Regions from separate parts of the Methylophilus sp. Leaf408 genome, predicted to be linked through region 3. Evidence: predicted binding sites of a transcription regulator. Region 3 holds the regulator's gene; each other region holds the start of a gene.
The links. The regulator sigma-54, encoded in region 3, starts transcription at its own class of promoters, with help from an activator protein. The targets are predictions, from matches to a motif close to TGGCACNNTTCCTGCT.
Positions count from the first base shown of each region.

Region 1: the regulator sigma-54 is predicted to act here: its motif matches at 6,176-6,191, upstream of ssuD (FMNH2-dependent alkanesulfonate monooxygenase).
Region 2: the regulator sigma-54 is predicted to act here: its motif matches at 2,082-2,097, upstream of LPA26_RS14320 (prepilin-type N-terminal cleavage/methylation domain-containing protein).
Region 4: the regulator sigma-54 is predicted to act here: its motif matches at 4,621-4,636, upstream of LPA26_RS00705 (nitrate regulatory protein).

Region 1 is NZ_CAKASK010000001.1:1,546,280-1,553,842, reverse strand. Features, by position in the region: gene LPA26_RS07230 (xanthine dehydrogenase family protein subunit M) at 1-336, shown strand, start outside; gene LPA26_RS07225 (xanthine dehydrogenase family protein molybdopterin-binding subunit) at 339-2,609, shown strand; gene ribA (GTP cyclohydrolase II) at 2,893-3,540, opposite strand; gene LPA26_RS07215 (sigma-54-dependent Fis family transcriptional regulator) at 3,527-4,639, opposite strand; gene LPA26_RS07210 (acyl-CoA dehydrogenase family protein) at 4,645-5,853, opposite strand; gene ssuD (FMNH2-dependent alkanesulfonate monooxygenase) at 6,235-7,368, shown strand; gene LPA26_RS07200 (acyl-CoA dehydrogenase family protein) at 7,378-7,563, shown strand, end outside.
Region 2 is NZ_CAKASK010000001.1:1,687,129-1,694,691, reverse strand. Features, by position in the region: gene LPA26_RS07900 (polyprenyl synthetase family protein) at 1-68, opposite strand, end outside; gene xseB (exodeoxyribonuclease VII small subunit) at 93-338, opposite strand; gene LPA26_RS07890 (alpha/beta hydrolase) at 421-1,074, opposite strand; gene LPA26_RS14325 (prepilin-type N-terminal cleavage/methylation domain-containing protein) at 1,193-1,567, opposite strand; gene LPA26_RS14320 (prepilin-type N-terminal cleavage/methylation domain-containing protein) at 1,656-2,000, opposite strand; gene LPA26_RS07875 (SRPBCC family protein) at 2,453-2,998, opposite strand; gene LPA26_RS07870 (YncE family protein) at 3,161-4,132, opposite strand; gene LPA26_RS07865 (hypothetical protein) at 4,379-5,098, shown strand; gene LPA26_RS07860 (RNA pyrophosphohydrolase) at 5,240-5,782, shown strand; gene msrA (peptide-methionine (S)-S-oxide reductase MsrA) at 5,797-6,306, opposite strand; gene gap (type I glyceraldehyde-3-phosphate dehydrogenase) at 6,513-7,514, shown strand.
Region 3 is NZ_CAKASK010000002.1:478,000-485,562, forward strand. Features, by position in the region: gene LPA26_RS13205 (cation:proton antiporter) at 1-173, opposite strand, end outside; gene LPA26_RS13210 (SIS domain-containing protein) at 405-1,406, shown strand; gene lptC (LPS export ABC transporter periplasmic protein LptC) at 1,430-2,077, shown strand; gene lptA (lipopolysaccharide transport periplasmic protein LptA) at 2,132-2,752, shown strand; gene lptB (LPS export ABC transporter ATP-binding protein) at 2,764-3,510, shown strand; gene LPA26_RS13230 (RNA polymerase factor sigma-54) at 3,517-5,064, shown strand; gene tyrS (tyrosine--tRNA ligase) at 5,128-6,366, opposite strand; gene LPA26_RS13240 (anhydro-N-acetylmuramic acid kinase) at 6,496-7,563, shown strand, end outside.
Region 4 is NZ_CAKASK010000001.1:153,145-160,707, forward strand. Features, by position in the region: gene LPA26_RS00690 (ABC transporter ATP-binding protein) at 1-702, opposite strand, end outside; gene ntrB (nitrate ABC transporter permease) at 735-1,661, opposite strand; gene LPA26_RS00700 (CmpA/NrtA family ABC transporter substrate-binding protein) at 1,680-2,984, opposite strand; gene LPA26_RS00705 (nitrate regulatory protein) at 3,339-4,607, opposite strand; gene LPA26_RS00710 (efflux transporter outer membrane subunit) at 4,747-6,201, opposite strand; gene LPA26_RS00715 (efflux RND transporter permease subunit) at 6,194-7,563, opposite strand, start outside.

The DNA of each region.
Region 1 (7,563 bases), on a different contig from region 3:
ACGCTGGAGAAGGGGGAGTTGATCACTGCGGTGACACTTCCGCCGCCTGTTGGTGGCATGCACATTTACCGGAAAGTAAGAGACCGCGCATCTTATGCCTTTGCTCTTGTATCTGTTGCAGCCATTATTCAACGAGACGGATCAGGCAGAGTGGCGCTAGGCGGCGTGGCACATAAGCCCTGGCGCGTTGAGGAAGCTGAGCGGGCTTTGCCGAAAGGGGCCAAAGCAGTGTCGGCTAAGTTGTTGGCAAATGCGCGTACCACACATGACAATGCATTTAAAGTGTCCCTGCTGGAACGTACGCTAGCGTCGGTCATCAATGAAGCGAAGGCATAACCATGAAATTCGATACCCCGGCAACCAATAACCCTATAGACCAACTGAAAGTGGTGGGTCAGCCCGTTTCCCGCATTGATGGCCCGCTCAAAACCACTGGCACCGCGCCTTATGCCTATGACCGGAATGACGTTATCGCAAACCAGGCCTTTGGTTACATACTTGGATCGAGTATTGCAAAAGGCCACATTACCTCACTTAATTTATCAGCTGCCAAAGCTTATCCAGGCGTAATCACAATCGTGACTTACCAAAATGCGGGAAAGCTCGCTAAAGGTAAATTCAATACAGCCCTGTTGCTGGGTGGCCCAGAAATTCAGCACTATCACCAGGCTATCGCCATTGTGGTGGCCGAAACCTTTGAACAAGCCCGAGCTGCCGCTCACCTGATCCAGGTTAAGTATGAGCGATCCAAGGGCTATTATGACCTGGAAAAAGAAAAGCCCAAAGGCGTCCCCACAGATGATACGGGTACAGCGGGTGAGAGTGCCGTAGGTAATTTCGACGCCGCTTTTGCATCATCATCTTTAAAGTTGGATGCGACTTACTCCACTTCCCATGAATCGCATTCGATGATGGAACCGCATGCCACGATTGCAGCCTGGGATGGCGGCCAGTTAACACTATGGACCTCTAATCAGATGATAGATTGGGCGGTTGGGGATATGGCGAAGACTCTCGGCATTGCCAAGGAAAAAGTGCGGGTGATATCCCCGTATATCGGTGGTGGATTTGGTGCCAAATTATTTTTGCGCTCTGATGCCTTAATGGCCGCCCTTGCAGCCAGGGCCGCACAACGCCCCGTGAAAGTGAGTTTGCAGCGCGCTTTGATCCCTAACAATACAACGCACCGTTCCGCAACGATTCAGCGCATACGCATTGGCGCTAATAAAGATGGACTGATTACCGCTATCGGCCATGAAAGCTGGTCGGGCAACTTGCCGGAGGGCGGGCCTGAGGCCGGCGCATTCCAGACGCGCTCCCTGTATGCGGGAGCAAACCGGATGACCTCGAATCGCGTGTCCAGGCTGGATCTACCTGAAGCCAACGCCATGCGTGCGCCAAACGAGGCTTCCGGGCTGGCGGCGCTGGAAATCGCCATGGATGAAATGGCAGAGAAATTAGGCATGGATCCCATTGAGTTCCGCATCAGGAATGACACTCAAACTGTTCCGGACTCTCCTGCTAAACCTTCATCGACAGATTCGCAATCCAAAAAACCTGAAGAAAAAGAGCCACCAAATCCTCATCCACCATTTTCCTTACGTCAACTGGTGAAGTGCTTCCAAATTGGCGCTAAACAATTTGGATGGAGCAAACGAAAAGCTAAGCCTGGGGTATTGCGTGAAGGCCGCTGGTTGATTGGATTGGGAGTAGCATCCGCTTATCGGGATAACATCGTCACGAAATCAGCTGCACGCGTACGTCTGGATCGGCGTGGTTATTTGACTGTTGAAACTGACATGACGGACATCGGTACCGGGAGCTACACCATCATTGCCCAAACGGCGGCGGAAATGATGGGCGTTCCTTTAGCAAAGGTCAATGTCAGACTTGGCGACTCGAATTTTCCGGTGTCGTCTGGTTCAGGCGGTCAGTGGGGCGGTAACAGTTCTACTTCAGGTGTGTATGCTGCCTGTGTCAAATTGCGGGAAGCCATCGCGCAAAAAGCAAATTTCAATATCGACAGTGCCGTTTTTGCTGATGAGAAAATCCTTCATGGCTCACAGAGCTTTACTCTGGCGGAATTGGCGGGCAGCCAAGGTATAAACGCTGAAGATACGATTGAATTCGGTGATCTTGATAAAAAATATCAGCAGTCCACCTTTGGTGCACATTTTGTAGAGGTTGCTGTGGATGCTTACACCGGCGAAACCCGGATTCGCCGTATGTTAGCCGTTTGCGCAGCCGGGCGCATCCTTAATCCAAAAACGGCACGTAGCCAGGTAATTGGCGCGATGACCATGGGGGTAGGGGCTGCTTTGATGGAGTCACTGGAGGTCGACCAGCGCTATGGTTATTTTGTGAATCATGACCTGGCAGGCTATGAAGTCCCAGTACATGCAGACATTCCGCACCAGGAAGTGATTTTCCTTGAAGAAACTGATCCTATCTCATCCCCTATGAAAGCCAAAGGCGTCGGGGAGTTGGGTATCTGTGGCGTGGCTGCAGCAGTATCGAACGCCATTTACAATGCCACAGGTGTTCGTGTGCGTGACTATCCTGTCACCCTCGACAAACTTATTGGCAAAATGCCGATCAAGGTGGGATAGATTCATAGTAACCCTTAAAATCCAATAAGAACGCTTAAAGTTATCGATAAAATATATAAAAGTGTTCGAGTCATTTTTTTATAAGACTTAAATTTTTCATGATTCTAAACAGATAGTTATTACCATCCCTGTCTCAAATGCCAAATTGTGACTGGTGTTTTTTAAGAACTCAGTAAGGATTTATATGAGTAAGGCCAATTTGGCTTTTCTTGGGTTGGCTGCGTAGGAGGGCATGGTTACGCTTCTGGAATCATGTCGTTGCAGACTGCATTAATCAATCAAGTTATAGAGTTTGATTGTTTTGTATGGATAGCACATGTCCCAATTTTAATTTTTTAGCATACAAATAGGATTGATTCGAGGCGTTCATTTCTGTCTGCAAAGGTCGGATTTTATCAATCACGATTTTATGGGAAAGTAACGATGAGACCTTTCCCGGATTATTAGTGAGCAGGGTGATGGAAGCGATACTGAGTTTTTTTAAAATGACAGCAGCGGCTTCATATTGTCTGCTATCCACCGGCAGGTTCAATTTCAGATTGGCATCCACCGTATCCAGCCCGCCGTCTTGCAGACCATAAGCCAGTATCTTGTTGGTTATACCTATGCCTCTGCCTTCCTGGCCGCGCAAGTAGATGATGACGCCTTTTTCTTCTTGCTGGATTAGTGTCTGCGCAAGTTTGAACTGGTCCCCGCAATCGCAGCGTTGCGATGAAAACACGTCACCCGTCAGGCATTCTGAATGCACGCGGGTTAAGACGTTGTTTTTGCCTGCAATATCACCTAGCACCAATGCGATATGTTCAATATGGGTTTGCGCGTCTTCAAACACATGCAACAGGTATTCGCCGTATTGCGTGGTTAACTTTGAAGTGGCTTTCAGTGTGATGCGCTCGGCCTCTAATGCTGGCTGCAAATCATCTAAGCGCATTAATCGCTCCCATTTTGATCAGCTTGGCCCTTACTACATTTCTGCTGACGCCGAGTAATTTGGCGGTTTGCACCTGGTTCTGGTGGCAATGGTCATAGGCGGCTTTGACAAACGCGTCTTCAAAATAGGTATATAAATCCTCTTTGCCTGACTCAAATAACTGGTCGAAGGCCTCTTTCAGAACATCTGCTTCAGCCTGATGTTGCACTTGCTGTTCGGATTTCTGGCGGTGCAATTGGATGGAAGATAGGTGCAGATCTTCGCTACGTACCAGATTGTTCTTGCAGATCAGCAGCGAGTGGTGGATGACATTTTCCAGTTCACGGATGTTGCCTGGCCAGCTGTGCTGTAGCAGTTTCTGCCTGGCGGAGTCATCCAGGCGGATTTCTGAATAACCCAGGCGGCGTGTGTATTCACCGACGAAGTACTCAGCCAGCGGCAGTATATCGCCGGGGCGGTTTCTTAAGGTTGGTAATTCCAGGTGAGCGACGCGTAAGCGATAGAATAAATCTTCACGGAAATTACCTGCCTGTACTGCTTCCTCCAGCCGAACATTAGTAGCCGCCACCAGACGCACATCAATCGGTGTGGATTTTCTGGCGCCAAGGCGGACGACTTCGCGCTCTTGCAACACACGCAGCAATTTGACCTGGATGTTGAGCGGTAAATCGCCAATTTCATCGAGGAACAGTGTCCCGCCATTAGCCGCTTCAAACCAGCCTGCTTTGGCGACAAAGGCGCCGGTAAACGCACCTTTCTCATGGCCGAATAGTTCGCTTTCAACCAGGGTTTCAGAAAACGCGCCGCAATTTACAGCGACAAACGGCTTTCCTTTACGGTTGCTGAGCTCGTGCACATGTCTGGCGATCAGTTCCTTGCCGGTACCCGTTTCCCCTATGATCAGCACATTTGCATCACTGGGCGCGATCTGGTTGATGCGGCTCAGCAGTGCAATAGATTTGGGGTCTTCAAACACCTGCGCCGTGGCACGGATAGAGGTCGTCAGCGAACGCGAATTTGGCAGCGTCAGCAGCTTTTTTTCGTTCTCGCGGGTGGTCACATCATTCGCGTAATCCAGTTGCTCGATAAATTTGTCCATAATTTTCATGAGTAAAATGTAGGGTTAGGGAAGCTGCCATTCAGCGCCCATTCACCCAGCTCCTTGATTTTGTAATCTATGGGGTCATGCAGGGTATGTGTTCTCAGGTTACGCCAATGCCGATCCAGTCTCAAGCCTGCATGTGTTGCCCTTGAACCCGCGACTTCGAACATGCGGCTGGTAATATCCAGGCCGGTGCGGGTAGCCAGCACTTTGGCGGCACTGATGCTGGTCGCTACCAGGCCACGCTCTCCTTCAGTTAATGCCAATTCTTTTGCCCAGGCGTTATCCAGCTTTTCTGCCGCCAGGTTGGTCAGCGCACGTGTGGCCTCCAGGCTTACCCAAAACTCGCCATAATGGCTGAGGATATAAGGATCTTCACTAGTCAAAGCCACGTTAGAATTCTTCCATGGCCTGGCTTCGTGCAAGGTGTAGTTTTGCGCATCATTAAAAGCGCCTTCTGCAATGCCCAGGTAAATATTGGTCAGGATCAATTGCGCAATCAGCGGCCTTAAACATGCAAAAGGGTTGCTGAGTGGCCCCGGCTCGGTCAGCAGTTCGTTTTCTTCAACACGTACTTTCTCGAAATTCACGGTCCCGCTATCAGTTTGGCGCTGGCCGATATTGTCCCAGTCATCCATGATGGTAATACCCGTCCGCAACGTGGGAATAGCTGCAATCACCAATTCGCCATCAGTTTTCTTGATAGCCGATGCAATCAGCATTTCCGAATCCAGCGCGCCGGAACAAAAACTTTTTTTGCCGGAAAACTCATGCCAGTGCGCGTACGATTTGGAAATCGTCCTGTCATCTAAAGGGTTAAGTGCATTGCCCCAGAACCAGTCCAGTTGTGCAGTTTGCTCAAACCAGCGTTCCCATTGATCAGGCCGCGAAAACAGGCGCACAGTTGCCAGCATCAGGTGTTGAAAGCCATATACATGCGCAATCGAACTATCCACCTTGGCAAACTCACGTACTACCAGCAAGGTTTCCTGCCAGTTGGCACCATAGCCACCATATTGCTGCGGAATGATTAACGACAGCAGGCCGCTGTTGCGCAACGCATCACGTTCAAATTTTGGTGTGCCACCGCGATGATCACGCTCAACTGCGGTCAGTGCAAATGAATCAGCCAATAGTCTAGCTACCGCCAAAGGTTCCAACCCATCACTCAGGTGCACTGTGGGTATGAGGGCAAATTGATTTATATTCAAAAGTTATATCCAGCTTATTGCTTATGCTGGAATATTCAGCAGGATTTGTGCCAACTCAATTGAGTGCTGATTTTCAGCATGCCTCAGCTTTAATAGTGTCTTGATATTGGCAATAAGTATATATAAAACAATAGCTTATTTATTTATAGAGAGGTTGCGGTTGTGGCAATCAAATAACTCTGTTTTTTCTTATTAAAACCAAATCTGCTGCTGTATCAGCAACTATGCTGCTGATACAGCAGCACCCCGGTTAATTGTGCTGCTTATCCAGCAACATTGAATTTCTATCATTTAAGTGACTGAATTGATTGATTTTTATTTATGGCATGCTCTTTGCAGTTGTTCACTCAATCTGTAGCACGAGTGAAGGAAAGCACTATTATGGAAATTTTCTGGTTTTTACCCACACATGGGGACCAGCGTTATCTAGGCACCAGTAAGGGTGCCAGGCCGGCAACATTCTCTTATCTAAAACAAATTGCACAGGCAGCCGACAGGCTTGGGTTTGGTGGGGTGTTGGTTCCGTCCGGCCGTTCCTGCGAAGACGCCTGGGTGATTTCTTCTGCCCTGATCAATGAAACCAAACAACTCAAATTTTTAGTCGCCACGCGTCCTGGATTTATCTCTCCAGTGGTGTCCGCCAGGATGGCCTCCACGCTGGACCGCATTTCCGGTGGCCGTTTGCTGATCAATGTGGTGGCTGGTGGCGACCCGGCAGAGCAGCAGGCGGAAGGCAGCTTTCTCGCCCATGACGAGCGCTATGCAGAAGCGGAAGAATTTTTATCTATCTGGCGTGCAGTACTGGCAGAAGAAGTGGTTGATTTTGAAGGCGATTACTTGCGCGTGAAAGGTGCCAGCCTGCCCACCGGCAGCCTGCAAAAGCCTTATCCGCCATTGTTTATCGGTGGTGCTTCTGAAGCAGCCATTGCACTGAGCAGCAAGCATGTGGATGTGCATTTGACCTGGGGCGAGCCACTGGCAGCGGTAGCGGAAAAAATCCGCGTGATTCGCGAGGCGGCGGCACAGCAGGGGCGCAGTATTCGTTTCGGTATCCGCCTGCATGTGATTGTGCGCGAAACCAGTGAGCAAGCCTGGGCCGCCGCCGAAGATTTAATATCGCACGTCACCGATGAAACGATTGCTGCTGCACAGGCAGCAGTTGCGAATTTTGATTCAGTCGCGCAAAAGAAAATGACCGAATTACACCAGGGGCGGCGTGACAAGCTGGAAGTCTCGCCCAATTTGTGGGCAGGGGTAGGTTTGGTGCGCGGCGGCGCAGGCACAGCGCTGGTGGGTAACCCACAGGAAGTGGCTGACAGGATCAAAGAGTATCAATCGCTTGGGATTGATTACTTTATCTTCTCCGGCTATCCGCATCTGGAAGAGTCTTACCGCGTCGCCGAGTTGTTGTTCCCGCTATTGCCGGTGCAGCCCAGGGTAGAAGCCGAGGTGAGTATCAACACCAACATGACCGGGCCCTTTGGCGCGGCCAGACCGGTTAAACATGCGGCGTAGGGGACAGTAATGACACTTGCAGTTAACGCCCGCCAGAAAGATGAAACCAAAGAAAAAGTATTGAATGACGGTACATTAAAGAAGGACACATTTAATCAGCATGGCATTGCGTTTAGCGGCAACCCGCAGCAGGTTACGCAGCAACTGGTTGCCTATTTAGCCAAAACAGCGGTAGAGCGCGATGCGGCAGGCGGC
Region 2 (7,563 bases), on a different contig from region 3:
AGCGCCTGTTCGACCCGTTGCTGGTGAACGGTTGCCCAAGGCTCAAATGTAAATGATGAAATGCGCATGACGATAAGTGAATGTTATTTCAATCACTCAATGTCGAAAGGGGTTAATTGCTGTTGCTGATTCAAAATCAATACGGTTTGTTCAGCTTGCAGTAGCGATGCCTGGCAGCCTTGCAGTAGTTGCATGCCATCCGCATATGCGGTGAGGGCATCTTCTAGTGGCAACTCACCAGACTCCATGTTCCGGACGATAGTTTCCAGCGCGGTTATGCGCTGTGCAAAAGTTTGCGTATCACTGGCCGCAACGGGAGATTTTTTTGGGACGCTCATTGAAGGTTAACCTGTTAAAACGCCTGACATTTTAACAAAACTCATTCGGCTTGCGGGATTATTCTCGGACGACTAAACAAGATCAGGCAGGTAATACGCGCAGCAGAAAGCTGCGGATATCGTTTATTTCCTGTTCGCATACGCTATGCGCCATAGCGTATTCATGCCATTCCAGTGAATAGCCAGCAGCTTTCAATACCTCTTTGGAAGCTTCTGCGGTAGCAAGTGTGATCACCGTGTCAGCGCGACCATGTGCCATCCAGATAGGTGTTTGCCGGTTAGCCGGGTGCTGCTCGCTGACCAGACTATTTTTTAACGGTAAGTAAGTGGACAGCGCCAATACGCCCGCCAGTGGCTGTGTGAGTCGCGTTGCGGTATACAAAGCCATTGCACCGCCTTGGGAAAATCCGGCCAATACAATCCGGCTGGAAGGAATGCCTTTTGAGATTTCACTTTCTATCATAGCGTTGATTGTGACCTGCATTTCTTTAATGCCAGCTTCATCTTGTGGACTGTCTGGTTGCAGTCCAAAAATGTCATACCATGCGCGCATTTCATAGCCGTTATTCAAGGTGACGGGGCGGTAGGGTGCATGTGGAAGGATGAAGCGGATATGCGGCAGATTCAGCATCTGTACAACAGGCTCAAAATCGTGACCGTCGGCGCCCAGCCCATGCATCCAGATGACTGTTGCGGATGCATTTTCTTGTCGGTTAACGACAATATTTTCTAACATGGTATTCTTGGCTTAAGGGTAAGTAGACAGTTAGTATAGCAGTGAGCTATGGTGGCACGGATCCCTTCAGTTATTTAACAGCTGGTGGAGTTAAATTCTTTACTAAGTGAATTGATTTTTATGGCGAAAGAGCAGTAATGCTACATGGAGTACCAGCATTTAAATCGCAAGTGATGGTTGCATTGCCTGGCGCCTTTGCGCTAGAAGCAAAATTAGTCATGGTAATTACTTTTGCCCCATTATTAATTGCGATGCATGCTCTAGCTAAAGGCGCAGGAATGTCTGAGGTTGGTTTGCTAAGTTGGATATCTACATAGACTCTTCTTGCGTAGCTGCTAGCTTCTGCCAAACATGCATGGTTTGCGGTGTCTTGGATATAACTTTGATACGCTGGCATTGCAACTGAAGCAAGAATGCCAATTATCGCTACGCAGATTATTAATTCAATCAAGGTGAAACCTGATGAGAGAATGATGGCTCTATTGTAAATCATCTGTTTTATGATTCAGATAAAAAGCCCTGCATATTTGCAGGGCTTTTTAAACAGTAACTTGATGGCAGTTTTCAAGTGTTAGGAAGGTTTATTGAGATAGAGTACAGGCACCTGCACTCTCCAAGTTACATGAAACTGTTCTACTTGGAGTGCCATTAACTGGTGTAAATGATAATGTTGTTCCTGTTATTGTAGTTGGCGCAGTAACGGCTGAACAGTTGTTTGCAACATAGTCGGTAACAACTCTACCTAACGATAGTTGTGAATAAGCACGTTTAGAGTATGCAGTTGCTTCAGATAAGCATGCTCCATCGTGAGCCTCTCTTATGTAATCCGTATATGCCGGAATCGCTACAGAAGCCAAAATACCAATAATGGCGACAACGATCATCAATTCAATCAGGGTAAAACCTTGTTGTACGTGTTTTTTCATCATATTTCCTTCAAGTCAAGTTTTAAAGTGAACATCTTCTAGTTCAGCCACTGCTTTTCCAACAGTGTTCGGGTATCTATAAGCAACAGCTGTGCCAGTCTGTATTTGAAGTAATAAGTGATTGAAAAAAAAGAATTAAATGACTTTTATGCTTTATTTCACTGAATTGAAATGCGTTTCTACGGGGTAGATTCACTACAGGTGTAATGACGAAAAGTGACAGGGTGAGTCCATATTTGGCATCAAGGGTGATGTTTTTTGTCAGTTTTATCAAGGTGGTCAGAATGCAATAAAGGGATTGTGTGGTACACAATCCCTTTATTTTTAACAGTGTCAGACTTTTGGCCTGATTCTGCATTTGCAAAAACTTAAACAGTTACAGCGTAAGACTTACCAGAATTTCCACCAGGGTTTACTGTTGCCTTGCGAACTTTTTCCAGAACCCTGGCTGATTACTTTCCCGATTCGGCTACCTTTTTCAGGCTCTCCAGACCCGGATCAAAATACTCGTTGATGGCTTTAGTCGCTGCATCATCGTTTTGTTCCGGTTTCGGGATGTTGGAAGAGTCAGCACGAGTGTAGCTGCCTTTTACCGTCACCACTGTTTCGCTGCCTTTGGCAGTCACAGAAACGGTTGGATAAAAGTTTGAAAGTTGTAATGTGCTTTTGTCCAGGATGTACTCATATTTCAGGCGCATGCCTGCGTCATCGATAGAGCGCAGTTTTTCATACATGGTGCCGCCATTTTTCAGTTTGACAGTACGGTAAGTGGTGTCATCACCGTTTTCATCTTTTTTCTGCTCAACTTTGGTTGACTCCACGCCAGAATGCCAGGCTTGCACGTTGCCGAAATCTTTCAGCAATGCCCATACCTTCGCCGGAGGCGCTTTGATGGTGACGGTTTTTTCAAAACGCAAAGCCGCAGCGCCGTGCGCGGCTGCCGTCAATGGAATCAGTGGCAATAAAGAAACGGCAATGATGCCAAATATTTTTTTCATTTCAATCTCCTGATATTTACAGATGTTTTAAAGCTAAAAAGTAATCAGTCTTTTGAGTTTTAAAATAACCCGTGACTTTACCTAAAAAAACGACTCTTTGCGACTAGTTCATGGGCAATCCTGTGAAAAAACTGAAAAAGGGAAATGGTGAAGCATGACTCATTACTTTGCTTCCAGAATAAATTGCCCGAACGAGCGGCAAAGTTTTGGGCTGGCAACGGTGTTCGTCACCGTGTTGGTCCTTGCATCGATAATCGACACTGTATCTGACCCCCAGTTGGCGACGATAACTTGCTGTGTCGCTTTGTCATATTCAATGCCTTCAGGAAACTCGCCGACCTCAATGGTCTTGACCGTTTTTGCAGTGGCAATATCAATGACAGACACGCTTTCTGCATGATTGTTGCTGACATACGCCAGACGCCCATCGGGACTGATGGCGACACCATAAGGGTGCTGTCCGGTTTTGATAGTGCTGGTCTGAAACGAATCTACATTCATCAACGTCAGCGTGTTGCTGACTACATTGACGACAAATATTGTCTTGCCATCAGGGCTTAAGGTGAGTGCAAATGGATGAATGCCTACTTTGACTTGCGCAATGGTTTGCAGCGTTCTTGTATCAACCACGGTCACATCATCACTGTCGCGATTGGCAATAAACAGTTTTTTGTTATCTGCACTCACCACCATGCCAGAAGGTGTCTTACCTGCTTTAAACGTTTTTTGTTTCTCTAAATGCGCAGTATCGATGGCAATTACCTGCGCACCACCCCAGTCGGCCACATAAAGTGTTTTCTCATCCCGGCTTAGCGTAATACCCACTGCCTGGATATTCACCGGCACTTCCTGGATCGTTTTCTGTGTACGGCTATTGATAATAGAAACCGTTTGGCTATTGGCGTTGCTGATATACACACGCTGTTGTTTGCTGGCGATTGCCACACCGACAGGCGCCTTGCCGACGTCTATGGTGTGCGTGACTTTTTTGTTCTCAATATCGAGGACAGACACGGAATCACTGCCTTGATTGGTGATGTAAGCAAGGTTGCCCGCAGTCGTATTCAAACTCCACAGCAATGTTAGCAATATGCCCAGGCTGATATGCCGGAAATTCGGTTTGCGTCTATGCATTGGTTTGGATACGTAATGAGTTCGAAATAAGGTTCATGGCTGGAAAACGCTTTGACTTAAATCGGGTTGACAGCAGAGATTGCAGAAAATTGTATTTATAAGCAACAAATTAAGATTGGATTTTGTAAATGTATGAAAATTAAGGGTTTTTAATCCCTTTTTGCAGGGCAGGAAAAACTCCTGATGCATTAATTACCCTACAATAAGTATGGGGATTATTCAACAATGATATAGAGGAGTTTTGAAATGAAAAACACATTTTCTTTGGGTAGCAGGTTGATATTGGCAATATCTTTCCTGGTTGCAGCACATTCTGCGAATGCGTTAACTACAGGCACAGTGTTAGGTAGTGATTTTGTAAATGGGCAATCTAGTTACAGCACGTCTTTCTCAGGCGGGACTTCTGCCACTTTTGTCGGTAGCAGATCCTTCCAGAAAAAGACGCAGGATGGAATGACCGGTGTAGGTATTTCTGATGGCAGAACTGTCGGCGAGATTGATATTGATGAAACACTGACCGGCACTTTTTCTAAAGAAGTCATCTTTTCAACATTGACAATCGGTTTGCTGTTTGACGGCCCTGAATACAGTGATGTGAAAGAGGTTGCAAAATTCCTGGTGAATTTTGCCGACGGAGGCAGTGATACTTTTTATTTAACGGCAACTGGCAAACATACTGCGAGCTGGACAGGTGAAGGTTCTCCATTATCCCTCGGTAGTGGCGCTGTGGATGGTGGCACCGGCGCATGGCTATTGAACAATCCTTTTGGCTTCCGCTCAGTCGATAGCATCGTGTTTAGTGCATCGCCTGGTGTGGCCAAACATTCTTGCCATAACTGTACCAACCAGTCAGACTTCACTTTTGTAAGTGCGACCGTCATCCCGGTGCCTGAAGCGCAGACTTCAGCCATGCTATTTACAGGATTGCTTTTGATGGGTGCTTTGTCATTACGCCGTAGATTCTGATTAGCAATCTAAGCATGAAAAAGCTCACCTTTGGTGGGCTTTTTTGTTAGCTGCCAGCCATTTCATCCAAGGCACCATGGATGTCCTTTCATTAAACTGTAAAGTGTGAAAAAATTGCAGTAAATATTGAAGGCAGTTTTTATGTTAGATCGTGATGGATACCGTCCTAATGTGGGGATTATTCTATGTAATTCCCACAATCAGGTGTTTTGGGGCAAACGTATCAAAGAGCATGCATGGCAATTTCCCCAGGGAGGCATCAAGTATGGTGAAACCCCTGAGCAGGCCATGTACCGCGAGTTGATGGAAGAAGTTGGCCTCAGGCCCGACCATGTCAAAATCCTGGGACGTACCCGGGATTGGCTACGCTATGAAGTGCCGACTAGTTGGATCAAGCGCGAATGGCGCGGTAGTTACAAGGGTCAGAAGCAAATCTGGTTTTTATTGCGATTGATAGGCCGGGATTCCGATGTGTCGCTACGTGCCACTGAACATCCGGAATTTGATGCGTGGCGATGGAGTGAGTATTGGGTGCCGCTGGCCGATGTGATCGAGTTCAAGCGCGATGTTTACCAATTGGCGCTGAACGAGTTAGCTGCTTTTTTGCGCAACCCTGCCAAGCGATATGGCGGCAAGGCGCGCAAGCCGGCCAACGATGCCTTACCTACAGTGGGTGATGAATAGTGCTGTTTAATATTTCAAACTGCTTCCGTTAAATCACGCGGCAATATCCATTCTGGTCGGATCCGGTGGCAGGTGTAGCCTTGTGGATAGCGGACCAGATAATCCTGATGCTCTGGCTCGGCTTCCCAGAAATCACTGGCTGGCGTCACTTCAGTGACCACTTTTCCTGGCCAGATGCCTGAGTGATTCATCTCATCAATTAATTCTTCAGCGGTGTGTCTTTGTTGCTCGGTCAGGTAAAAAATCGCTGAGCGATATGACGGCCCCATGTCATTGCCCTGGCGGTTGAATGTAGTCGGGTCATGGATCTTGAAGAAGAAAACTAATAGCTGTCGCAAACTGATGCGCTCTGCATCGTATAGAATTTCCATCGCTTCAGCATGATCACCATGATGACGATAGGTCGCATTTGGCACATCTCCGCCGCTATAGCCGACGCGTGTGCTGACAATGCCAGGTAGCTGGCGGAATAAATCCTGCATTCCCCAGAAACAACCACCGGCAAGGATTATTTTGTCTGGCATATTAAAAACACTCACTTTCCAAGGCGTGAAAAAACAAAAATTTAAGACAAGAAAAAATTAAAAAAGGCTAACGAGAAACTAAAAATATTTCGCAACCTCTTTGTTAAGGTCTCGCGTATGGAATCAACCACTTACAATCTGTCCAGTATAGGAGGTTTAGGTTAAAATGCTGAGTTTTAGTTCTATTGCATGTTTTGGGGATAAATATGGCTGTCAAGTTGGGGATTAATGGCTTTGGACGGATTGGGCGCATGGTTTTGCGTGCTGCTGTTCAAGAATCCGAGTTTAATGATATTGAGGTGGTTGCCATCAATAGCTCGTATGACATCGAATACATGATGTATATGCTGAAATATGATTCCGTGCATGGCCGTTTTCAAGGCACCGTAGAGGCTGACCATGGTAATTTGATCGTGAATGGCAAGCGCATTCACCTGACTGCAGAACGTGACCCCAATAATATTGACTGGACCAAAGGCGGCGCGGAAGTGATCGTGGAATCTACCGGCGCGTTTTTAACGCAGGGCACGTGTCAGCCTCACCTTAATCGTGGTGCGAAAAAAGTGGTGCAATCTGCGCCGGGTAAAGATAACACGCCGATGTTTGTCTATGGCGTGAATCACCAGGAGTATGCGGGCGAAGCCATTATTTCTGCTGCTTCGTGTACCACCAATGGCCTGGCGCCTTTAGCCAAAGTGCTGCATGACAATTTTGGTGTCAAACGCGGCCTGATGACCACCATTCATGCAGCAACTGCCTCACAACTGACTGTTGATGGCACTTCCAAGAAAGACTGGCGCGGCGGCCGTAGTGTTTTTGAAAACATTATTCCTTCCAGTACCGGTGCCGCTAAGGCAGTGGGTAAAGTGATTCCTGCGCTAAATAAGAAGCTGACTGGTATGTCCATGCGCGTGCCGTCTGCCGATGTATCTGTCGTTGACCTGACTGTAGAGCTGAGCAAAGAAACCACCTATGAAGCTATCTGTGAAGCCATGCAGCAAGCTTCTAAAGGTGCATTAAAAGGTGTGCTGGATTACACTAGTGATAAAGTAGTCTCTACAGACTTCCGCAGTAGCCCGGCCGCCAGTGTGTTTGATGCGGATGCGGGTTTGATGCTGGATCCTACTTTTGTAAAAGTGATCGGCTGGTACGATAATGAATACGGTTATACCTGCAATCTCTTGCGCCTGGTTCAACATATTGCTTAAATGATGACGGGGCTTATTGCCCCGTTTGCACATCTGTCATAATCCATTT
Region 3 (7,563 bases):
GCTACCTGGCGACCGGTTTCTTCATCCTCAAGCAGGCCCAATGTGTGCGGACCGAGGACGATGCCGATCATAAAGTAAGCCAGTATTGCCGGCAGTCCCAATATGCGGAACAAACCGACGGCAAATACCGAACTGGTGAGCAATAAAAGTAAATGGATTAGGGAGTCAAACATGCAAAAATTCTAAGCAACTAATTAAAACCACTGATTTAGACCACATTGCCGATATACAGAGAATACGCCGCTTGTGGTCGTTAATTTATTATAAAACCGGATTATGTCAGCTTAATTATGCCGCCACAAAACTTTTGTTCAATGCAAAAAATGTGCCTGATATTAAAAAAACGGTAAAAAAGCCTAGATTCGCTTTCTTGCCGGGGCTGTCACTTGCTATACTTAGTGACCATGAGTATAGCAAAATCAGGTGTCAAACTTGCTGAAAGTTCTGGCATCGTAGAAAAAGCGCGCAATGTGTTATTGCACGAAGCAGATGAGATCCGCCAGCTGGCCGGACGCCTGGGCGCTGAGTTCGAAGCTGCGGTCCATATGATTCTTGACTGCCGCGGCCGTATTGTTGTCACCGGCATGGGAAAATCCGGCCACATCGGCGGCAAAATTGCAGCTACACTCGCCAGCACAGGGACCCCAGCATTTTTTATGCATGCGGCTGAAGCCAGCCATGGTGACCTCGGCATGATTACCGCAGAAGATGTGGTCATTGCGCTTTCCAACTCGGGCGAGAGTGATGAAATCATCAATATTCTGCCTGCTATCCGTCGCATTGGCGCCCGTATTCTCAGCATTACCGGCACCCAAGATTCAACCTTATCACGTGAATCGGAAGTACATTTAAGTGCTGCAGTTGGCCATGAAGCCTGCCCGCTAGGCCTGGCACCGACCGCGAGCACCACCGCGGCACTGGCTTTGGGCGATGCACTGGCGTTATGCGTGCTTGACTTGCGCGAATTTACTGCCGAAGACTTCGCCCGTTCGCACCCTGGAGGTAGTCTTGGCCGCCGATTACTGGTCAGGATTAAAGATGTGATGCGCACTGGCGATGCTATTCCAAGTATCAGTGAAAAAGCCACTGTACAGCAGGCAATCCAGGAAATCACCAGCAAAGGCATGGGGTTTACTGCCATTGTGAATGCTGAACAAAAACCGACCGGTATATTTACCGATGGCGACCTAAGACGCCTGTTCGTACAGGGACTCACGGATCACCAGGCGCCTATTTTAAATGTGATGAGCAAGCAGCCCAGATTGCTGGGCGCTCGGCAAATGGCCGTTGAAGCCGTCAGTTTGATGGAGCAGTACAGAATCAATGGTTTCCTGGCTGTGAACGAACAACAGCAACTGGTAGGCGCATTTAATATGCATGACTTGCTCAAGGCGAAAGTCGTTTAGGCAGACAGGTAGAGATTTTACGCATGCTTAAATATCCGATTCTGCTGCCGATTGGTTTGATGCTGTTTTTGGCGCTGCTGACTTTTTGGATTAACCAAACAGTGCAAGAGCAAGCGGCGCGCGTGACTGGTCTGAGCCGTCATGCGCCCGATTACATGCTGTATAACTTTGTAAGCACGCGCACCGATGCGACTGGAAAAACAAAATATGTGCTGGCTGCTGCGCAGATGCGCCACTACCCGGATAGTGACCACACTGAACTGGACAGGCCGCGTTTTACCCAGTTTGGACAAGAGTCGCCATACACACAGATTCACGGTCAGCGCGGCAAAATATCCGGCAATGGTAAACTGGTGGAGTTTGACAAACAGGTCAAAGTGATTCGCCAGGCCACCGCTGAAAAAGGTGAAATGCAAATGCTTACCGAGAAGTTATTCGTAGAGCCGGATACGGATATTGCTTATACCGATTTGCCCGTTACCATCCATCAGAAACCGGCGACAGTGATTACCGGTACCGGTATGCGTTTTGATAAAAAATCGGAAACCATGCAATTATTTAACCGGGTGCATGTTCATTATGAGCGAGCGCCCGATGCAGCACCCACAAAGGCTGTGGTCAAGCCAGCTAAAAGCGGCACCAGCAAAAATACAAGTACTAAGAGTCGATGATTCTGGAGAGATGAGTTGAAAACGCGCACGCAATTATTTTATGTTACCTGCCTGATGCTGGGCACGCTATGCTCAGCTACCGGTTGGGCTGAGGAGTCAGATCGTGACCAGCCGATAGAACTGGAAGCCGATACCGTCAGCGTCAACGATGCGAAAAAAATCAGCGTCTATACCGGTAATGTGATCCTGAACCAAGGTACTTTGCAAATCAAGGCCGACAAGATGATAGTACGTGAAGACCAGGATGGCTTCCAGCATAGCACTTGTACCGGCACTCCTAGCACGCCAACCACGTTCAAACAGAAACGCACCGGCAAAAATGAGTGGATGCAAGGCAGTGGTCAGCGCATTGAATACAATGCCCGCATGGATAAAGTGCAACTGTATACCAATGCCTGGGTCAAACGTGGAGAAGACGTAGTGACGGGTGATTACATCAGTTATGACGCCAATGCCGAATATGCAGAAGTGATCGGTGGCACTAAAGCAAACCCGAATGGCACCGCCAACAGCCGCGTGAAAGCTACCATACAGCCAAAAAACAAAACAACCCCACCAGTGTTAGATAACAAATCTAATACCCAACAAGGGTTACGGATGAATCGCTCGTTGCAATTAAGGACTGAACCGGTACCCGATGCACCTGAAAACGGATCCAAGAAAGAATCACAGTAAAGACTGGCAATATGCAAACAACCGTTTCTCCAGACAACAGCCATTTGTGCGTCAGCCATTTAAAAAAAACCTATCAGGGCCGTACCGTCGTCAGAAACACCACGCTTGATTTGCATAGTGGTGAAGTGATCGGATTACTGGGTCCGAATGGTGCAGGCAAAACCACTAGCTTCTACATGATTGTTGGCCTGGTGGCATTGGATGACGGCCGTATCACCCTGGATGGCACCGATGTTAGCCACGCCCCCATGCATGAGCGTGCGCGTATGGGTCTGGCCTACCTGCCGCAGGAAGCCTCCATTTTTCGCAAGATGTCTGTGACCGATAATATTCTGTCGATACTGGAAACCCGTCCTTATACCTCTGAACAACGTGAAGCCAAACTGGAATCATTGCTGGATCAGCTACATATCCAACATATCCGCAATAGCCAGGCTGTCAGTTTGTCAGGGGGTGAGCGCCGCCGGGTTGAAATCGCGCGTTGCCTGGCAACTGACCCGAAATTTATTCTGCTGGATGAGCCATTTGCCGGGATTGACCCGATTGCGGTGATCGAGATCCAGAAAATTATCCGTTACCTCAGCAGCCAGAATATAGGCATTTTAATCACAGATCATAACGTGCGTGAAACGCTGGATATATGCGACCGCGCTTATATCGTGAATGAAGGCGCCATCTTTGCCGCGGGTACGCCGGATGAAATCATCCAGAACGAAGGTGTACGTGAAGTATATCTGGGCAAAAACTTTAGGCTGTAATTTGTTATGAAGCAAAACCTGCAATTACGCATGTCGCAAAACCTGGCTCTTACGCCACAGTTGCAGCAGTCTATCCGTCTGTTGCAATTGTCGACGCTGGAACTTAACCAGGAGCTGGAAGCCATCTTGCAGGAAAATCCTTTACTGGAAATGGCTGACAATGAAGAAGGCGAGTTTGAAGATAACACGCCCGATGCACCGTTGCAGGCTCAGGCTGAAGTGGAAGATGCCAGTTCATTTGACGTAGCCATTCAGCAGGATATCTCTTCGCCAGCCGATACTTTGCGTGAAGAATTACGGGATGACCTTAGCGGTAATGAAGGCGAATTACCCAACCTTAATGAAGAATTCACACCGCCGGAATTTGAAGATGATTATGGCGAATTTGGCAGTACCAGCAATTGGGACGAGGCAGGCCGCAACAATAATGACGATGAAGACGGCGATTTCTCCCGCCAGGATGCCAGCAGCATCAGCTTGCGTGAGCACCTCATAGACCAGATTCAGCTGGCGCATTTATCACACCGCGATATGAGCCTGGTTAAACTGCTGCTCGACAGCATTAATGATGACGGCTATCTCGAACAGGATCTGCAGGAGGTTGTTGAAAACCTGCCGCTGGAACTTGAGGTTGACTTGCTCGAACTGGAAACCGCACTCAAGCTGATCCAGAATCTCGACCCGATCGGCATAGGCGCACGCGATTTGCGTGAGTGCCTGTTATTGCAACTTAATGCCTTGCCTGCGGATACGCCCTACCTGAAAACCGCCATCGCGCTGGTCAAAGATCACCTGGCACTACTTGCCAATAAAGATTTTGTGAAGCTGCGCAAACAATTGAGTTGCGATGAAGCCTCACTCAAAGGCGCGCAACAACTAATCCGCCAGCAAAACCCGAGGCCGGGTAGCGAATTTTCCAATTTCAGCCACGATCATTTTATCCAGCATGATGTGGTGGTCAAAAAAATCAAAGGCATCTGGGTGGCAACCCTGAATGACGGCGTGATCCCTAAATTGCGCATCAACCAGATGTATGCCGACATCCTTAAACGTAATCGTGAGAGTTCCGGCCAGTATCTGCAAAGCCAGATGCAGGAAGCCAAATGGATGATCAAGAATATCCAGCAACGCTTCTCGACCATATTGCGCGTATCGCAAGCAATTGTGGATAGGCAGCGCAACTTTTTTGAGCACGGTGACATTGCCATGCGCCCGCTGGTATTACGTGAGATTGCTGAAGAACTCGAATTGCACGAAAGCACCATTTCCAGGGTGACTACGCATAAGTATATGCTCACACCACGTGGTGTTTATGAACTGAAATACTTCTTCGGCAGCTCGGTTGCCACAGATGCTGGCGGCTCCTGCTCGGCGACGGCGATCCGCGCACTGATCAAACAAATGGTTGCAGAAGAAAACGTCAAAAAACCATTATCAGATAATCAGATTACCGACACCCTGGCCCAACAGGGCATTGTGGTAGCGCGCCGGACCATTGCCAAATATCGTGAATCATTGAGCATTCCACCCGCCAATTTGCGTAAGTCACTTTAAAACGTAATCTCTATCTTCCAGAAAAAAGCCGCTAAAAAGCGGCCTTTTACTTTCAAGCAGTTATTACTTAATGGTTATTTTGGCGAACTTGCGTTTGCCAACTTGGGCCACCACCACGCCTTTTTCCAATTGCTGATTTTTGTCTTCCACTTTTACGCTATCCAGTTTCACGCCACCTTGTTGAATAGCACGCATCGCTTCACTGGTGCTTTCTACCAGGCCAGCCAGTTTCAGTAACTGGCTGATACCAATACTCTCGCCTTCAATGGCCACTTCCACTTCCGGCACATCATCAGGGATGCCACCTTTGGCGCGCGTCTGGAAATCTGCCAGTGCTTTTTCTGCTGCTGCCTGACCGTGGAATCGGGCTACGATTTCCTGCGCAAAACCTACCTTGATATTACGCGGGTTTTCGCCACCGGCAACTTGCGCCTTCCATTCGGCGATGGTTTCCAATGAGGCAAAAGACAGCAAATCAATATAGCGCCACATCAGCGTGTCGGAGACAGACATGATTTTGGCAAAAATTAATTCGGGTGCCTCGCTGATACCAATATAGTTGCCCAGCGATTTGGACATTTTATTAACGCCATCAAGACCTTCCAGCAATGGCATCATCAGCACACACTGCTGCGCCATTCCTGCCTGCTTCTGCAACTCGCGGCCCATCAGCAAATTAAATTTTTGATCGGTGCCGCCCAACTCCAGATCGGACTGCAAGGCGACAGAATCGTAGCCCTGTAACAACGGGTATAAAAACTCGTGAATCGCAATCGGCTGATTACCTTTGAAACGCTTGGAAAAATCATCACGCTCCAACATACGCGCCACAGTAAGGCTGGCAGCCAGTTTAATCATGCCAGCTGCACCAAGCTCGCTCAACCATTTGGAGTTGAACACAATTTCAGTCTTAGCCGGATCCAGGATTTTGAATACTTGCTCTGAGTAAGTGTCCGCATTGATTTTGACCTGCTCTACCGTAAGCGGCGGGCGGGTAGTGCTTTTACCAGTGGGATCACCTATCATGCCGGTGAAGTCACCGATCAGGAATAAGATCTGGTGACCAAGATCCTGCAACTGGCGCAATTTATTGATAAGTACCGTATGGCCTAAATGAAGATCAGGTGCGGTTGGGTCAAAACCTGCCTTGATGCGCAGTGGCTTACCGGTTTTGAGCTTTTCAACCAATTCTTGCTCGATCAGCAATTCATCCGCACCGCGTTTGATAATAGCCAGTGCTTTGGCAATCTCGGGGGAAATTTCCGTGCTGATCGCCTCGGCTGAAGGTTTTGAGTCTGTCATAAATACATTTCTGTCACGCTGTTAGCGAAGATACTTCTTAACAGCATGGTTTAAATTAAAGCGGCTATTTTAACGTAATCTGGTGCATTACTGTAGGCATATCCCGCGACGATGTTACTATGTGGGCCTATGATTTCACAGTCAGCAGTCCCCGATACGCGTTACTTTATTGGCATCATGTCAGGCACCAGCCTGGACGGTGTTGATGCGGCATTGGTCGCGCATACCGGTGATCGCTTTGAACAAGTTGACCAGGCATTTGTACCATACCCATCCGTCATCAAACGGGCATTGCTGGCGTTGCACCAACCTGCCATCAATGAACTGCATGATGCAGCACTGATGGCAAATAGTTTGGCCGAGCTCTACGCAGAGTCTGTATTAAAAATTTTGCAGCAAAGCCAATTGCCGGCATCAGCAATTACCGCGATTGGCTGCCACGGACAAACCATACGCCATTGTCCAGACCTGCCAGATGGCCAGGCTTATACCTTACAAATAGGTAACCATGCCCGGCTGGCAGAACTGACGAATATCACAGTAATAGGTGATTTCCGCAGCCGGGATATTGCAGCAGGCGGTCAGGGCGCACCTTTGGTACCGGCCTTTCACCAGGCGGTGTTTGCGAGCCTTACTAAAAACCGAGCTATTATCAACATCGGCGGCATTGCCAATATCTCGTGGTTACCGGTGGATGGACAAGTGACCGGATTCGATTCCGGCCCCGGCAATATGTTGCTCGATCAATGGACGCAACAACACACAGGTCAGTCCTTTGACGCCAATGGCGCCTGGTCTGCCAGCGGACAGGTAAATAGTGTTTTATTAGAAGCCATGCTGGCTGAACCCTATCTGGCGCAGGCTGCACCAAAAAGTACAGGACGGGATTTGTTTAACCAACAGTGGCTGGCGCAACATTTAAACGTGGTTGATGACCGCCCGGAAAATATCGCGCGAACCTTGCTGGAGCTTACAGCGCTTAGTATTGCCGATGCCATCAAACGCTTTTGTCCGGCTATAGACGAGGCCTATGTCTGCGGTGGCGGTGCGCATAACGGCCTATTGATAGAGCGCTTATCCGCACTGATTGGCTGCTGCATTGAGCCAACCGACAAACTTGGCGTAGAGGTGGATTGGGTAGAGGCAGTAGCGTTTGCGTGGCTGGCGCAATGCTGTGTCGATGGCTTGAGTGGCAAC
Region 4 (7,563 bases), on a different contig from region 3:
TGGTAGGTCGACTTCCAGGATTTCGCCTATGGTGGCTGCCGGGCCATTGGTCATCATCACGATGCGGTCAGACAGCAACACTGCTTCATCCACATCGTGGGTGACCATCACCGCAGTACAACCCGAACGTGCCATGATGTTCATCAGTTCATCCTGCAATCCGGCGCGGGTCAGTGCATCCAGCGCGCCAAACGGTTCATCCAGCAGCAAGACTTTGGGTTCCATGGACAGGGCGCGGGCGATACCCACACGCTGCTTCATGCCACCCGAGATTTCATTCGGGCGCTTTTCCATGGCATGGCTTAAGCCGACCAGCTCCAGTGCCGCGCTGGTGCGCTCGGCCAATTGCGTTTTACTTTCACTGTCAGCAAAAACACGTTCTACTGCCAGGTACACGTTTTCAAAACAGGTCAGCCATGGCAGCAGGGAATGGTTCTGGAACACTACTGCACGCTCAGGACCGGGCTTGGCGATTTCACGACCGGCACAGAACAGGTAGCCATCAGTCGGTTGCAGCAGCCCGGCAATCAGGTTGAGCACGGTGGATTTGCCGCATCCGGAGTGGCCGATGATGGAGATAAACTCGCCTTCGCGGATATCGAGATTGATATCTTTCAAGGCCTGGAAGCTGCCTTTTTTGGTTTGAAACGTCATATTGACGTTTTCGATCAGGACATAACGGTCTTGCAGTGCGGTTGTCATTATGAATTCCTTTATGGGTTTATTGTGATGGCTTATTCGTAGCTGTAGCGTTTAGCTGCCAGTACCAGCAACTGTTCCAGCAACAAGCCGACAATGCCGACGATAAAAATGGCGATGATGATGTGCTCTACATTCAGGTTATTCCATTCATCCCATACCCAGAAACCAATGCCCACACCGCCGGTCAGCATTTCTGCTGCCACAATCACCAGCCAGGCGGCACCGATAGACAGGCGTACACCGGTCATCATGTAAGGCATGACATAAGGCAGCAGGATTTTGGTGACTACTTTCCATTCCGACAGATTAAGCACCTTGGCTACATTCATATAATCCTGTGGCACTTTGCTGACGCCGACGGCAGTGTTGATAATCATGGGCCAGACTGCGGTGATGAAAATCACCCAGATCGCCGCAGGGTCAGCGGCTTTGAATACCAACAGGCCGATTGGCAACCAGGCCAGGGGTGATACCGGTTTCAGCAGGCTGATGATGGGTGCTGCCATGCGCGACATGAATGCGTAACGGCCAATCACAAAGCCCATGGGGATGCCGACAATCGCAGCCAGCGCAAAACCGGTCGCCACGCGTTTGAGCGAGCTGAGGATGTTCCAGCCTATGCCCATGTCGTTCGGGTTATTGATATAAAACGGGTCGCTAAACAGCTCGACTGCCGACTGCCAGGTTTTCACCGGGCCAGGCAAGCCTTGCGTCAGGGCTGCCACAGTCGCCCAAATGGCGCCGAATACCAGTAAGCCAATCACAGGCGGCAACAACCATTCAAACACAGGTTTGGTGGTTGCCGCCCATGCGCTCCGCCGCTGCAACGACGGAGTGGCTACTGCAGCTGTGGTCGAGAGAGGGATAACCACAGCAACAACGGGTTGTGCAGGCGCTGTTTGCACAGCGTCCTCGCTTGTCTGTATCATTTTTTCCTTGTTAAAGCTGACGACACTCATGGTGACTCTCCTTAAGAATTAAGCTTTAACCTTGAAGCTGTTGGCATAGGCTTTCGGGTCTTTACCATCCCAGACGACGCCATCAATCAGCTTGCTGCTGCGCATTGGGTCTGCGGGGACGTTAATGCCCAGCGCCTTGGCCGCTTCGGTGTAAATATCAATCCGGTTCACTTTCTTCGCCACGCCCAGGTAATCCGGGTCAGACTTCAGCAGGCCCCAGCGTTTGTGCTGTGTCAGTAACCACATACCGTCAGACAGGTAAGGGAAGTTGACCTTGCCGTCGTTGAAGAACTTCATGTAGTTAGGGTCTTCCCATTTTTTGCCGATGCCATTGTCGTAATGGCCGAGGAAGCGGCCTTCAATCACTTCTTCAGGCGCATTGACATAGGCTTTACCGGCAATCAGCTTGGCGACTTCAGGGCGGTTTTTGGTGGCGTCTATGTAGCGGCAGGCTTCCAGGATTGCTTTGGTCAATGCCAGTGCAGTATTCGGGTTCTTCGTAGCAAAGTCTGCAGTAGCACCCAATACTTTTTCCGGATGATCGGTCCAGATATCCTGGGTGGTCGCCACGGTAAAACCAATCTTGTCGTAGATCGCACGTGCGTTCCACGGCTCGCCAACACAGTAGCCATCCATATTGCCGATACGCATATTGGCGACCATTTGTGGTGGAGGCACGACGATGGTTTTCACGTCTTTCATCGGGTTGATGCCGTAGTTGGCCAGCCAGTAATACAGCCACATGGCGTGGGTGCCGGTCGGAAAAGTCTGTGCGAACGTGAAGTCACGGTTTTCGTTGTCCAGCAGGCGTTTCAGGGTACCGCCGCTGATCACGCCTTTTTCTTTCAACTGGTTGGCAAGCGTGATGCCTTGGCCATTATGGTTGAGCGTCATCAGTACATTCATGTCTTTTTGCTGGCCACCGATGCCCATTTGCACGCCATACACCAGGCCGTACAACACATGTGCAGCATGCAGTTCACCGTTTACCATCTTGTCGCGCACGCCAGCCCAGGAAGCTTCTTTCGAAGGCACAATCTTGATGCCGTATTTTTTATCAAAACCCATTTGCGCGGCGACTACGATAGGCGCACAGTCTGTCAGTGGGATAAAGCCGACTTTCACCTCGGTGATTTCAGGGGCATCAGAACCGGCTGCCCATGCCTGGCTGCGGATTGCAGACGGCACCATGATCATCATGGCGGCGGCTCCAAATGCACCGGCTAGGGTATGCATAAAGAAATGGCGGCGCTGGTTATCTACCTGCTCAGGTTGACTGTCTGCCGCAGGAAGAATGACTGTTTTCTTATCTGAACTGCTCATTGCTGCTCCTTGATATGATTAATCTGGATAATGATGAATTTGGGAAACGTAAAACGAAAAAAGGCGTCCTGAGTGCAAACGAGGGTTCGTTTACACTCAGGACGCCTTTGTCCTCAATCTTTAAAAACTGCTTACGATGAGTGGCCTGATTTTTATCAAGCTCGCAATTTCAACTTACTCTACTCGTATCCAACCGCCGTTAGCTGAGTACTTAAAACCTGTTCAGCAATTGTTATGCCAAAAATAGTGTTGGTTTTAAGTGACTGTTTTATTGAGGTTTTTTGTAATATTCTTTAAAGAAGTGAGCGATGTGCATCGCACCATACAAGTGCGGATGCACCAAGGAAAGCGTGATTAACCGGTGTTTTTGTGCAGGGCGAGGATATTCTCGGCGACATCAATCACCTTGCGATTTTGTTCCATCGCCATACTGCGCAGAGACTTGTAAGCCTCCATTTCATTGATGCCCAGTGTACTCATCAGCAAGCCTTTCGCACGCTCAATCTGCTTGCGTTCAACCAGGGCTTTGCGGGTATCCGCCAGCTCGCTTTCCATATCTGCGATCTGCTGTGATTGTTGCTGCAACAGGCTGATCATCGAGGCGATCGGATAAGTCTGGATTGTGTCTTGCGCCTGGAAATTCAAGGCACTTTCCACCGGGATTGCCAGGTTGAAGAACGTGCTATCCAGGGTTGAAGAGCGCTTGGCCGCAATCGTATTTAAATATTCCTGCGTTTGTTCCAGATCGTGCCTGGCCTGGTGTGCCAGCGCTTTCAGCATGCTATGCATTTTCTCGATTAACTGGCATTGAATCTGCCAGATTTCAGTTTGCAGTTGCGTGCATAAATCAAACCAGATATCTGCATCACTGGATTTCAGCGGCTGCTGATCCAGGGCAGAGGTCAGTTTATGACGATATTTCAGGTGCTGACGGTGCAGGCTGGTTGCTTGCAGTGCAGTCCAGGCTTGTCTTAACTCATCACCGCCCAGTTGGCTGAATAATTCAAAATGCCGCTCTTGCTGGGCGACCAGTTCCAGTAGTTTTTGCTGGTGCGGCAGTTGCAAGCTGCCTGAACCAAAGATATAAGAACCAACCGCGCGTTCCTGGCCTGCAAACTCCTTGCCTTGAATTAAGTTGTACAGCGTGAGTAAACAGGTGGAAATCTTATTGTTCACCGAACTATCCGTGATTTCAAAAATGAGCGAAATCAGGCTGGCAATCAGGCGGCTGAATGACTCAATGCAATCGGTAAAAGAAATCTTTTGCAGGGTGATCTGGTGGCGCAACGATGTTTGCTGGTCCAGGCCTAGCAGTATCCAGGAAATTAAAGTCAGCTGCTTAGCATCTGCCAGTGCGTTCTGATCAAGATGCTGCGTTAACGCCTGTTTGAAGCGTGTTTCCAGCGCAAGATTTTTGCTGATGATCTCTGCGCGTTCGGAAGCAAAGCGCTTGCCCGCAGAAGCCAGATACAGGGAGCTTGCCCCACGTTCAGCCTGCATCTGGTGCACCATCTGGCCTATGCTTTCGACAAATTGAATGCAGGTATCCAGGCGTTCAAGCTCTTCGATATGCCTGATTTTGGCCAGGATAATGGTTTGTTCGGGGGAAATATCTGTACTCATTACTGAAAACCTAAGCAAAAAATGTGCACGTTCCCGGTGCACATTCATTTTTGTTTAAAACGGAATTAAAGCAGGCTTAATGAAAGAGGAACCTGATACGGATGACGCGGCAGCGAAGCAGTCGTGAACCAGGAGTCCACTACTGCCAGCCACCACCCAATACTTTGTATAAAGTCAGTTGGCTGGCGGCATCGCTTAACTGCAAAGTCACCAGTGTTTGCTCGGCAGTATAAAGCGTTCTTTGCGCATCGAGAACGACCAGGTAACTATCGACGCCATTTTTAAAACGGGCATCGGCCAGTCTGAATGCTTCAGCGGCGGCGCCGTTTAATGACTGTTGTGCTTCCAGTTGTGCCTGCAAACCTTCGCGCTGTACCAGTACATCTGCCACTTCCCTGAAAGCAGTTTGTACGGTTTTTTCATATTGCGCGAGCAGAATCTGCTGGTTTTTTTCACCAATTTCCAGGTTAGAGCGGTTACGACCGGCATTGAAAATTGGCAGGCTGATTTGTGGCACAAAAGTCCAGATGCGGGAGCCGGGGCCAAACAAGCCATCCAGCTCGGTGCTGGCCGTACCGATGGTGGTGGTCAGGCTGATGGTTGGGAAGAACGCAGCACGCAGCGCGCCAATGTTGGCGTTGGCACCTTCCAGCAAGTGTTCGGCTGCACGTACATCAGGCCGTTGCTGCAAAGTCTTGGAGGTGACGCCACGCGGCAACGCTGTAGTAAGTGCCACACTGGAAAGAGCGCTATCCGGCAACAAGGTTGAAGGCACCATACTGCCAGCCAGCAGGTTGAGGGCGTTGATATCCTGCTTGATCTGGATATTGTAAGTGGCGACGGCGACACGCGCATTATCAACGCTGGTTTGCAACTGCCTTAAGGTCAGAGCGTTGGCGACGCCGAGCTCAAACATTTTCTGGTTGATCTCGTAAGTATTTTGCTGGCTTTTCAGTGTTTGCTGGGCGATTTCCAGCCGCCGTTTATCGGCAGCCAGCGTCAGCCAGGCAGTAGCGACTTCAGCAACCAGGCTGATTTGCGTACTTTTGCGGTTTTCCTCCTGCGAATAAAACGTCTGCAAGGCCTGCGCATTTAAATTACGGATACGGCCAAACAGGTCCAGTTCATAAGCACTAAAACCAACCGTGGCGCGGTAAACATGCGATACGTTACCGCTGTTATTATTACTTGCGGCGACCGTGCCTGCAGACACATTGCCATTATTGCCAACGTTAGAAAGCCCTTTAGAGGCAGTTTCTGACAAGGTGGCGGCTACGGTGGGAAACAAATCTGCGCGCTGTACTTGATATTGCGCCCTGGCTTTTTCTATATTCAGCGAGGCCACCCGCAAATCGCGGTTGTTTTTTAATGAAAGATCCACCACTTGCTGCAAACGTTTATCGGTAATAAATGATTGCCAGCCAAGTTCGGTCAGCGCTTTCTGATCATTGTCGACTGTGCCATAGGTGGCAGGCACCGGTGCTTCAGGCGGGCTGAAAAACGGCGCCAGATTGATGCAGGCAGTCAGTGATAGTGAGCACGTGATTAACGCAGCCTCTTTAAAATATTGGCTCATGGCATGCGGCTTACTCATGTTCTGCCTTACTGTGCTGTGATATTTCGGCTGAAACACTTTCGACCTGATAAGGGAACAAAGTACGTATCAACACATAAAATAAAGGCACGAAAAATATACCAAGGAAAGTCGCCGTCAGCATACCGCCGAGTACGCCGGTACCAATCGCCTGGCGGCTGACGGCACCTGCGCCTTCACTGAACGCCAGCGGCAATACGCCGAAAATAAACGCTAGCGAAGTCATCAAAATAGGCCGCAGGCGCAATTGCACCGCTTCCAGTGTTGCTTCAATCAGCGGCTTGCCCTGTTCTTGCAGATGCTTGGCGAACTCCACAATCAGGATGGCATTTTTGGCGGCGAGGCCTATGGTGGTCAGCAAGCCGACCTGGAAGTAAACGTCTGCCGTCAATCCGCGCAAAGTGGTGGCCAGTACGGCACCCAAAATACCCAGCGGTACGACCAGAATGACCGAGAAGGGCACCGCCCAGCTTTCATACAACGCAGCCAGGCACAGGAAGACAAAGATGATGGAGACGGCATAGAGTAGCGGTGCCTGCGAGCCGGATAAACGCTCCTGGTAAGATTGCGCACTCCATTCATAACCTATGCCATCCGGTAATTGTTTAATGATGTCTTCGGCAATCTGCATGGCTTCACCAGTACTGATGCCTTTGGCCGGTTCGCCAACAATTTCCATAGAGGAGATGCCGTTAAAGCGTTCAAGCAAAGGCGAGCCGGATACCCATTTCGTGCTGGAGAAAGCCGAGAACGGCACCATATCATTCGTGGTGTTGCGAACGTACCAGCGTTCGATATCTTCAGGTTGCATGCGGAACGGCGCGTCACCTTGCAGATAGACTCTTTTCACGCGACCTTTATTAATGAAATCATTCACATAGGTACCACCCATGGCAATCGAGAGCGTGGAGTTAATACTGGCAGTCGTCAGGTTGTAAATGCCTGTTTTCTGGTCATCGATATTTACCCTGAACATAGGCGTGTCATCCAGCCCGCTCGGGCGCACCCGGTTCAATTTTGGGTTTTGTGACGCCAGTTCAATAAAGCGGTTCCTGGCCGCCATCAAGCCATCATGGCCCAACCCCCCTACATCTTTCAATTCCAGCGTAAAGCCGGAACCCTGGCCCAGGCCGCGCACCGGTGCTGGCTGCGTCACAAATAGCTTTGCATCGCGTATCCCGGATAAGGCTTTGGTCGCCCTGTCAGCCAGTGACGCGGCATCCTCGCCTTCGCCACGTACCGACCAGTCTTTAAGACGGATAAATGCGCGCCCTGAGTTCTGGCTGCCACCACCACCTTGTCCCTGCCCTGCAATCGTTAAAAACTGGTCTATCACCGCATCCTGGCTATTCAGGTATTTTT